One region of the Anaeromyxobacter sp. SG64 genome, then DNA from elsewhere that is predicted to be linked to it. Evidence: riboswitches for the same ligand, from Rfam matches in the RefSeq annotation. Region 1 holds a riboswitch; the other holds the start of a gene.

Region 1 (5,358 bases):
AGGACCACGTCGCGCGCGCTGTCGAAGGTGCGGAGCGCGTCGGCGAAGGAGGAGAGCGGCGCGAGGCGCGCGCCCTCGATCCGGCCGATGTCCCACTCGTGCGGCTCGCGCACGTCGACGAGGTCGAGGTCGGCGCCGCCGCGCCGCCGCTCGTCGAGCTCGGCGACCGTGAGGACGGGCACGCCGGCCGTCTCGTCCTCGCCGCCGCGGATCCCGCAGAATTGCTGGTAGTCGATGAGCTCCTCGATCTCGCGCGTTCCGCAGGCGGGGCAGCGCGGGTCCTTGCGGAGCTTCACCGTGCGGAACTGCATCCCCAGCGCGTCCACGAGGAGGAGCCGCCCGACGAGCGGCTCGCCGATGCCGGCGATGAGCTTCACCGTCTCGGTCGCCTGCACGAGCCCGACGAGGCCCGGCAGGATCCCGAGCACGCCGCCCTCCGCGCAGGAGGGCACGAGCCCGGGGGGAGGCGGCTCCGGGTAGAGGCAGCGGTAGCAGGGGCCCGCGTCCGTGCAGAACACCGTGGACTGGCCCTCGAACCGGTAGATCGAGCCGTAGACGTTGGGCTTGCCGAGCAGCACGCACGCGTCGTTCACGAGGTAGCGCGTCGCGAAGTTGTCGGTGCCGTCCACCACGAGGTCGTAGTCCCGGATGATCTCGAGCGCGTTCTCGGAGGTGAGCCACGCCTCGTGCGCGACCACCTCCACGTGCGGGTTGAGATCGCGGATCCGATCGCGGGCGGACTCGACCTTCTTGCGGCCGACGTCCTTCGTGCCGTGCAGCACCTGGCGCTGCAGGTTCGTCGCGTCCACCACGTCGAACTCGACGATCCCGAGGGTGCCGACGCCCGCGGCGGCGAGGTAGAGCCCGATGGGCGAGCCGAGGCCGCCCGCGCCCACCATGAGCACGCGCGCCGCCTTGAGGCGGCGCTGACCCTCGACGCCGACCTCCGGGATGATGAGGTGGCGGCTGTAGCGGAGGATCTCCTCCTGCGACAGCGGCGGGAGCTCCTGTGCGGTGCGGCCGATGGACATCTCGCTAGCCTCCTGCGATGGCGGGGACGACCACGATCTCGGCGCCGTCCGGCACGGGCGTCGCGAAGCCCTGCTGGAACCGGATGTCCTCGTCGTCCAGGTAGAAGATGACGTAAGGGTACGGCTCGCCCTTCGCATCGCGAAGCCGGGGGCCGAGCTCGGGAAAGCGGCCCGCGAGGTCGCCGACGACCTCTCCGACGGTGGCGCCGCGCGCCTCGTGGACGGTCTTTCCGCCGGCGGCCTTCGCGAGCACGGCGGGGAGCCTCAAGGTGATGGGCATCTTCGTCTCTCCTCGGATCAGGCGTCCACGAGCGCCGCGACCTCGCGGAGCTTCGCTGAGATGACCGGCGTCTCCGGCAGGGCGGGGACGACGGCGTCGATGGTCTTGAGACCGTTTCCGGTGATGCAGAGCACGAGCTCGTCCTGCGCGCGCAGCTTACCCTCGCGCGCGAGCTTCAGCGCTGCGGCGACGGTGACCCCGCCGGCGGTCTCGGTGAAGACGCCGGTGGTCTCGGCGAGGAGGCGGATGCCGCGCACGAGCTCCTCGTCGGTGACCGCCGCCGCCGCGCCGCCCGAGGCGCGGATCGCCCTCGCCGCGAAGGGCCCGTCCGCCGGGTTCCCGATGGCGATCGAGCGGGCGATGGTGCGGGGGACCACGGGCTCGATCGCCTCGCCGCCCTTCTCGAACAGGTTCACGATGGGCGCGCACCCGGCGGCCTGCGCCCCGTACATCCGCGGCAGCGGCCCGTCCACGAGGTGGGCGCCGGCGAGCTCGTGGAAGCCCTTGTCGAGCTTCGTCACGAGCGAGCCGCCCGCCATCGGGGCGATGACCGCGTCGGGCAGCCGCCAGCCGAGCTGCTCCGCGATCTCGAAGGCCATGGTCTTCGAGCCCTCGCCGTAGTAGCTGCGCAGGTTCAGGTTCACGAGCCCCCAGCCGAAGCGATCCGCCACCTGGGCGCAGAGCCGGTTCACGTCGTCGTACGTGCCGCGCACGCGCACGAGGCGCGGGCCGTAGACGGCGGTGCCCACGATCTTCGCGAGCTCGAGGTCCTCGGGGATGAAGATCCAGGCGGCGAGCCCGGCGCGCGCCGCCTGCGCGGCGACGGCGTTCGCGAGGTTGCCGGTGGACGCGCAGCCGACCGTGTCGAGGCCGAGCCCCGCCGCGGCGTTCAGCGCCACCGCCACCACCCGGTCCTTGAACGACTGGGTCGGGTGGGAGACCGCGTCGTTCTTCACGAGCGCGCGCCGCACGCCGAGCGCGCGGGCGAGCGCCGGCGCGTCCACGAGCGGCGTGAAGCCGGTGTCGAGCGAGAGGACGGGCTCGCCGAGGATGGGGAGCCACTCGCGGTAACGCCAGATCGAGCGGGGCCGCGCCTCGATCTGCCAGCGCGTGGGCAGGACGCGGTCGCTCTCGTACGCCGGCTCGAGGGGCCCGACGCACTCCTCGCACACCGCCACGGGGCGAGGCTCGAAGCGCGCGCCGCAGCGGCGGCAGACGAGGGGGGACAGCTCCGGACGGTGCGGATCCGCTGAAGCGGACGCCGCGCGGGGCGCGGCCGCGAGGGACGAGGACATGCTGGAGACTTCCTTCTCCCTCGCCGGACGGCACTGCAGGCAGCCGGGGAGGGGCTTTTTAGCGGTTGGTTTAACGTGGCCGCAATACGCCGCAAATCGCCACGGACTCCGATCGCCGCGGCTGCGGCGATCGGTGGTCATCCTATTTAGCGGACGAGCCTCCCGTCAAGCGGAGGATCTCCATTTTCAGGCGGCGCACTCGCCCGCCTGGGTCTCGGGGCTGAAGTCGTCGCTCGCCCCGGGCTCGACGAAGTCCTCCGGCGCGGCGTCCTCGAGCCTGAGCGCCTCGAGCGGAGCGACGACGGCCTTCACGCGATCGAGCGCGCGGGAGAAGAACGGCCCGGCGGCCTCGCCCTCGCGCCGCTCGGCGAGGTAGAGCGCCGTGAGCCGCTCCACCGCCTCGGGGACGCGCCGCGCGGGCACCTTGCCCGCCAGCTTCCCGAACGTCGCGACGCCGTCCTCCGCGCCCCCGCCGACGAGCACGAAGTACTGCGGCACCGCCCGGCCGCCGAGCTTTCGCGCGCTCCCCTGCAGGCCGATGGCGGCGAGGTGGTGCTGGCTGCAGCCGTTCGGGCAGCCGGAGACGTGGACCGGCAGCGCGGCGGCGAGGCCGGGCGCGCCGAGCCGCTGCCGGACGCGCTCCTCGACGAGCCGCGCGATCCCGCGGGTGCGCGTCACGGCGAGGCGGCACACGTCCGCGCCGGGGCAGGCGACGACGTCCGCGGCGCTCCGCGCGCCGTCGCGCCCGAGCCCCGCCGCGGCGAGCCGCGCGAACAGGGCGGGGACCTCGTCGGACGGCACCCAGCGCAGCAGGACCTTGCCGTCGCTCGCGAAGCGGACGGCGCCGTCGCCGTGCGCGAGCGCGAGGTCCGCGAGCACCTCGAGCTGCGCGGCGGTGACGTCTCCCTGCGGGAGCGACACGGTGACCGCGGAGAAGCCGGGCTGGCGCTGGGGACGGACGTTCGTCGCGCGGAACGCGGCGAGCGCCGCGGGCGACGGCGCGAGCACGGGCAGGACCGCCGGCGGCTCGCCGGGGCCGCGGGGCGGCGCCGCGGCGACGCGCGCGGAGATCTCCGCGGCGGTGGGAGGCTCCGGACGCGCGTGCGCGGGCGGCGGGGCGTCCGCCGGCGCGGCGTCGGGATCGAACGGGAGCCGCGGGGCGCCCTCGGCCCGCACGCGCGCGAGCTCCTCCTCGACGAGCGCGCGGAAGGGCTCGAACCCGAGCGACCGGACGAGGAACTTGAGCCGGTTGCGCTGCTTGTTCACCCGGTCGCCGCGGGCGTGGAACACGCGGACGATCGCCTCGGCGAGCGCGAGGAGCTCCGACGCGGGCAGGAAGTCGACGAGCGGCGCGCCGGAGGTGCACAGGGACGCCGTCCCGCCCGCGACCGTCACCGAGAAGCCGCGCACGGTCCGCCCGCCCTCGGTCCGCACGCGCGCGCGGAAGCCGAGGTCGTGGATGGCCGTCGCGACGTGGTCCTCGGCGCAGCCCTCGAAGGCGATCTTGAACTTGCGCGGCAGCGCGTTCGCGAGCGGGTGGCGCAGGAAGTGGCGCGTCGCCGCCTCGGCGTAGGGCGTCACGTCGAAGAGCTCGTCCGGCGAGACGCCGGCGAGGGGGCAGGCGACCACGTTGCGGACCGCGTTGCCGCCCGCGCCGGAGGTGGTGACGCCGTCCGCCGCGAGCCGGCGGAGCGCGGGCTCGAGGTCCGCCGGCCGCACGAAGTGCACCTGGAAGTTCTGGCGGGTCGTCACGTGCCCGTAGCCGCGCGAGAAGCGCGCCGCGACGTCGGCGAGCGCGCGGAGCTGCGCGGCGGAGGTCGCGCCCTGCGGCAGCTTGATGCGCAGCATGTGCAGGCCGTCCTGCCGCTGCGAGTAGGCGCCGCGCACCACGCGGTAGGCGCGCCAGGCGTCGGCGTCGATCTCACCGCGCTCGAAGCGGCCGAGCGTCTCGACGAAGGCGTCGATCTCGCGGTCGTCCGCGAAGGTCTCCCGGACGGGCGGGGTGGGCTCTGAGGGGCGGGACATGCGGCTCCTTTCAGGCGCTCTGCGCGGGCGCGAGCGGTTCGTGGTCACGCGCGTCGGCGCGCGAGGAGGTGAGCTGCAGGGCGGCGACGGCGCCGATGACGAGGGTGCCGGGGAGCTCCGGGTGATCGGGCAGCGCGGCGTGGCGCAGCCCCGCGAGCGTGCCCTTCCAGGCGAACGCGTCGGGGGACGACGCGCCGAGGACGATCGCGGCGGGCGTCTCCCGATCCCACCCGCGCGAGAGGAGCCGGGTCGCGATCCGCTCGCGCGCGCCGATCCCCATGAGGACGACGAGCGTGAGCGAGGTCTCGGCGCCCATCCGATCCAGGATCGGCCCGTAGGTCCGCTCGTCGTGCCCCGCGATCACCGCGAAGCCGGCCGCGAGCCCGCGGTGCGTCACCGGGATGCCGGCCAGCGCGGGCGCGGCGATGGCGGACGACACCCCGGGTACGACCTCGAACGGCACGCCCGCGGCGGCGAGCGCGCGCGCCTCCTCGCCGCCCCGCCCGAAGACGAACGGGTCGCCGCACTTGAGCCGGACGACGCGCTTGCCCTGCCGCGCGGCGCCCACGAGGAGCCGCTCGATCGCGCGCTGCGACACGCTGGGGCGGCCGGCGCGCTTCCCGACCTGGAAGCAGTGCGCGCGCGGCGCGAGCCTCAGCACGTCGGCGTCCACGAGCGCGTCGTAGAGGACGACCTCCGCCTCGGCGAGCCGGTCGGCGGCGCGCCG
Region 2 (5,358 bases), on a different contig from region 1:
CGGTCAGAACCAGCACGTCGTCACGCGGCAGGACGCAGAGACCGGCGCGGTCCTCGCGACGAACGCCTGGAACCACGAGTTCGCCGGCCGGGTCGCGTTCGCCCACGCGAGCGAGGCGCTCCGCTCCGCGACCGGCGACCGCACCGCCTTCCTCGGCCGGAACGGCTCGCTGGCACGGCCCGCCGCCCTCGGCCTCGTGGAGCTCCCCGCTCGCTTCGGCGCGGGGCTCGATCCCTGCGCGGCGCTGCACGTCGCCATCGAGCTCGAGCCGGGCGAGACCCGGCGGGTCGTGTTTCTCCTCGGCGAGGGGAGAGACGTGGCGCAGGTTCGGGAGCTCATCGGACGCCACGGCCGCGCCGAGGCCGCGGAGGCCGCGCTCGCCGCCGTGAGGCGGACGTGGGAGGACACGCTCGGTGCGGTGCAGGTCCGGACGCCCGACGACTCCTTCGACGTCCTCATGAACCGGTGGCTCCTGCAGCAGGACCTCTCCTGCCGGATGTGGGCGCGGACCGGCTACCATCAGCCCGGCGGCGCGTTCGGGTTCAGGGATCAGCTCCAGGACGCGATGGCGCTCGCGATGGCGCGGCCGACGCTCGTCCGCGAGCACCTCCTCCGCGCCGCGGCGCGGCAGTTCCGCGAGGGAGACGTGCAGCACTGGTGGCATCCGCCGAGCGGGCGCGGGACGCGCACCCGTTGCTCGGACGATCTCGTCTGGCTGCCGTACGCGGTGGCGCACTACGTCCGCACGACGGGCGACGCCGGCGTGCTCGACGAGCGCGTCCCGTTCCTCGAAGGTGAGCCGCTCGCGCCGGGCGCTCACGACGCGTACGCCCAGCCCCGCGTCTCGGAAGAGGACGCCTCGCTCTTCGAGCACTGCGTGCGCGCCCTCGAGCGCGGGCTCACCTCGGGCGTCCACGGCCTGCCGCTCATGGGGAGCGGCGACTGGAACGACGGGATGAACCGCGTGGGCAGGGAGGGACGCGGCGAGAGCGTCTGGCTCGGCTTCTTCCTTCACGCGGTCCTCGAGGACTTCGCCACGCTCTGCGCGGCGCGTGGCGAGGCCGATCGCGCGGGGCGCTACCGCGCCGAGGCAGCCCGGCTCGCCGAGGCGCTCGAGCGGAGCTGGGACGGGGAGTGGTACCGGCGCGGCTACTACGACGACGGCTCACCGCTCGGCTCGGCCCAGAACGACGAGTGCTCGATCGACTCGATCGCCCAGTCCTGGGCGGTGCTCTCCGGAGCCGCCCCGGCGCGTCTCGCCGACCGCGCGATGGATTCGGTCCGGACTCACCTGGTGCGTCGAGGGGCCCAGGTCGTCGTGCTGCTCACGCCGCCCTTCGATCGGTCGAGGCAGGAGCCCGGCTACATCAAGGGCTACCCGCCCGGCGTGCGCGAGAACGGCGGTCAGTACACGCACGCCGCCGCGTGGATCGTGATGGCGCTCGCGAAGCTCGGGAGCGGCGACGAGGCGGCCGAGCTGTTCCACATGCTGAACCCGGTGAACCACACCCGCACCGGCGCGGACGTCGCGCACTACCGGGGAGAGCCCTACGTCGTCGCGGGCGACGTCTGCGCTCACCCCGAGCACGCGGGGCGCGCGGGATGGACCTGGTACACGGGATCGGCCGGCTGGATGTACCGCGCCGGGCTCGAGAGCATCCTCGGGCTCCGGAGGCAAGGCGAGACCTTCGAGCTCGATCCCTGCATCCCGGCGTCCTGGCCCGGCTACGGGATCACCTGGCGGCTCGGGTCGACGCGGTACGAGATCACGGTCGACAACTTCGAGCGGCGGTGCCGCGGGGTCGCCCTCGCGGAACTGGACGGCGTGGCAGTCGATCCGCGGGCGATCCCGCTCGTCCACGATGGCCGGACGCACGAGGTGCGGGTCGTGATGGGGGTCGCCGAGCAGCCGGACCTCACCGGCCGGGAAGCGGCTGGCTCTGCAGCTCGTCCCGGGAGGGTGGGACACCGGGACGGACGGTGATCTCCCTATTGGGCGCGATTGCTCAGTTGATTGACATTTCGCGACGAATGGTATAAATACTGCGACTCCGATGTTCGATGTCATTCCATCAAGACGAGGCGAGGGCGGCGGCCCGATGACCCTCGGCCAGCTCCCGGTATCCCGGGGTTGTGGCAATGCCGCCTGCGATGGAGGCCCCATGACCCACGAGAGAGCGACGTAACCGGGACCCCGGCGTGATCGTCGCGGCGCCCCACGGGCGCAGGCGATGCCACGCTAGCCGTACGGGTCGCCCGGGCAGCCTGCGCCCGGTTCGGCCTGTCCGTGCGCCGTGTAGGGTGTTCCTGCCGGCGCCCCTGTCCTCGCCCAGACCATCGAACCCGCTGCCCGGCAGCGGGACGGGACCCGTGCGTCCCGGGAAAGACGATTGCGCAATGATCTGCTATCCGCTCGGCGTCGCCTCGCACCTCGCCATCGCCTGCGATTGCATTCGACGTGGCGACCTCGACGGCGCGCAGGCGGCGCTCGCGCGCGCGACCGCCCTCGCTCGCGACGAGCGCTCCGGGCACGCGGCGGCTTCCCCCGCGCGTCCGGCACGGCAGTCCTGAAGCGTTCACCGGCCCGGGATCGACCGGTCCGCAACCGACGACGCCGCGACGGCGCAGGAGGAGACGAGATGCCCCCCAGGAAGACGACGGACCGACTGTTGGGAGAGATGCGCCGCGCCTACGACCTCGTGGAGCAGCGGCGGGCGGACGAGGCGGTGAGCGTGTACCGCGAGGTCCTCGCCGAGGCCCGCAAGGTGGGGCTCGACTCCGCCCACCTGCACTGGGCCTTCGCGGTGGCCTGTGACTACTCGGGAGAGATGGAGATGGCCTTCGAGCAGATCAGCATCGCCATCGGCAAGGACCCGCTGGCGCCTCCGTTCCGCCACTCGTTCGAGGTGATCACCGGACGCATCCAGGCGGCGCTCGCCGACCTGGAGCGCGCCGCGGACGACGCGTCGACGCCTCGGCTCTACGCGCTGCTGCAGCGGGGTGGGACCGTCGACGTGCCGTCGCACCTCGCGATGGTGCGCTACCACCTCGCCACCGGGAAGCCGGCCGAGGCGCGCGCGCTCGCCGACGCCGTCACGCTGCTCCACCCCGCCTCGCGCGAGGCGTGGGAGGCGAAGGCGGCCGTCGCCAAGGCGACCGGGGACGCGGCCGGCGCCGAGCAGGCGCGCCTCGAGGCGGCGGCGCTCCAGGAGGAGCCCGCGTTCGCGATCCCCGGCCCGGCGTCGGCCTGAGCCATGCGTCGGCTCGGGCCTCGCCCCACTCTCGAGGAGAAAGGAGACCTCATGGAACCGTACGCGCTTCGCGTCGACTACCTCCCCGCGTCCGCGCTCGCTCTTCCGGGCCGGCTCGGCCTGACGCGCGCGCCCGGCCGCTGGGTGGCGGGACGAGACCCCGACTCCGACGTCCGGCTGCGCGAGGACGTGGAGGCGATCGCGCGGGTGCACGGTGCGAAGGTGCTCGTGACCCTGCTCGAGCGGTTCGAGATCGCGGAGCTCGGCGACCTCGACGGCGAGGCGCGCCGGGAGCGGCTCCGGTGGATTCACTATCCCATCGCGGACATGTGGGCGCCCACGGATCTCGCCTCTGCCCGCCGGCTCGTGGGCCGCATCTTGCACGCGCTCGAGCGGGGGCATGACGTGGTCGTTCACTGCTGGGGCGGCGTCGGGCGAGCGGGGACCATCGCCGCGTCCTGCCTCGTCGCGCGCGGCACGCCTCCTGCGGAGGCCATCGCCATCGTGCGCGCAGCTCGCGGTCGCGCGATCGAGAACGCCGCGCAGGAGCGTTTCGTCCGCGAGTTCGGAGGTGACCTGGAATGAGCCCGTGGATTGCCGGCGGCCGAGACTTGACCCACACACAGGAGAGACTCGCCATGCAGACCCCCACCGTCGCCGACGCAGTCGCGCTCGCGGCCGAGAAGCACCGAAATGCCGTCGACAAGGGCGGCGCCCCGTACATCCTCCACCCGCTCCGCGTCATGCTCGCGATGAGCACCGACGAGGCGCGGCGCGTCGCCGTGCTCCACGACGTGCTCGAGGACACGGACATCACGCCCGACGAGCTGCGACGGCGCGGGTACCCGCAGCGCGAGGTGACCGCGATCGTAGCGCTCACGAAGCGGCCCGGAGAGGACTACGCGGCGTTCATCGAGCGCGTTCGCCTCGATGAGCTCGCCGCGACGGTGAAGCGCGCAGATCTTCTCGACAACATGGACGTCCGCAGGCTCGCGACGTTCGGAGCCGCGGATGCGGAGCGGATGGCGCGGTACCTGGCTGCGTGGAAGCGGCTGTCGGGCGGGAAGTAGGAGGCACCACACGACACGCGGCACACGTTGACGATGGCGGCGATCGAGCGTGTCCGTACTGCCGCTAGCCTCGACGCATGCACGATGAGAGCGCAGCCGAAGGTTACGCGGGCTTCCCGGACGACCAGGACTCGTCGCTTCGGCGGGCGGGTCGTCCGTGACGGCACCCGTGAATGAAGTCGCTCAGCGCGGGTTCTCGCACCTTGCCGCATTACGACGGCACGAAAGGCTCCAGCAGACGGACGAGCTGCGGGAGGTCATCCGTCACCGTGTCCCAGACGACCTGAAGGTCCACGTCGAAGTACGCATGAATCAGACGGTTGCGCGTCGCGATGATCTGCGCCCACGGGATCTCCGGGTGTGATGCCTGCATCGTCGTGCAGGGCTGACCCGCGCGGCAGCCTCGCCGATGATCTCGACGTCTTTGACTATCGCCAAGACCAGCACGCGATCGCGCTCGAGATCGCCCCGCGAGCGTCCAGCCGCGAACGACATCGCCTCGCGCGCGGCGTCCAGCATGTGCCGCAGCCGGATGACGTCGTCAGGTCGCAAACTGGACCTCGGCGTTCGCTAGAACCTCGTCGCGGAAGTACCGGCTCAGCTCTCCCGGTGTCCTCAGATCGACCTTCCGGCCGAGCATGGCGCCGAGCTCGAGCTCCATCTCGGCGAGCTTCAGGAACCCGGCCCGGGCCCCTGGCTGGAACTCGACGAGAACGTCCACGTCGCTGTCTGGCCGGAAGTCGTCTCGTAGAACGGATCCAAACAGCGCGAGCCTGCTGACGCGATGTTTCCGGCAAAACGTCGCCAGCGCCTCTTCCGGCATGTGGATCCGTACGGTCATCCCTTTGAATCATAACCGCAGTTCGCGAGGTCAGCACAGTCCTGTCGTTTGCCGACGGCACGCGAATTGCTCATGCACCCGCCGTCCGAGTCGCTTCGCGTTCCAGGACCGGAATGGCGGCGGACACGCCGTCGGGACCGCGGACCCTTCGTCCGCAGACTGGACGACGCGGGAGGCTCACCTCTTCGCCGGAGAT

What was found. A riboswitch is a leader RNA that binds a small molecule or an ion and turns the genes downstream of it on or off. The one in region 1 is predicted to bind S-adenosylmethionine.
Region 2: it holds a riboswitch for S-adenosylmethionine, as region 1 does, so the genes downstream of both, MNZ29_RS00325 (tetratricopeptide repeat protein) here and thrC (threonine synthase) in region 1, are expected to answer to the same signal.

The regions. Positions count from the first base shown of each region.
Region 1 covers NZ_JALCZB010000007.1:55,280-60,637, reverse strand. The annotation lists gene moeB (molybdopterin-synthase adenylyltransferase MoeB) at 1-1,031, opposite strand, end outside; gene MNZ29_RS03765 (MoaD/ThiS family protein) at 1,036-1,311, opposite strand; gene thrC (threonine synthase) at 1,329-2,606, opposite strand; SAM riboswitch at 2,644-2,719, opposite strand; gene MNZ29_RS03755 (nitrite/sulfite reductase) at 2,793-4,631, opposite strand; gene cobA (uroporphyrinogen-III C-methyltransferase) at 4,642-5,358, opposite strand, start outside.
Region 2 covers NZ_JALCZB010000001.1:69,128-74,485, reverse strand. The annotation lists gene MNZ29_RS24160 (GH36-type glycosyl hydrolase domain-containing protein) at 1-1,984, shown strand, start outside; SAM riboswitch class I at 2,067-2,158, shown strand; gene MNZ29_RS00325 (tetratricopeptide repeat protein) at 2,640-3,251, shown strand; gene MNZ29_RS00320 (cyclin-dependent kinase inhibitor 3 family protein) at 3,303-3,836, shown strand; gene MNZ29_RS00315 (GTP pyrophosphokinase) at 3,890-4,321, shown strand; gene MNZ29_RS25105 (DUF86 domain-containing protein) at 4,533-4,694, opposite strand; gene MNZ29_RS25100 (DUF86 domain-containing protein) at 4,634-4,840, opposite strand; gene MNZ29_RS00310 (nucleotidyltransferase family protein) at 4,863-5,162, opposite strand.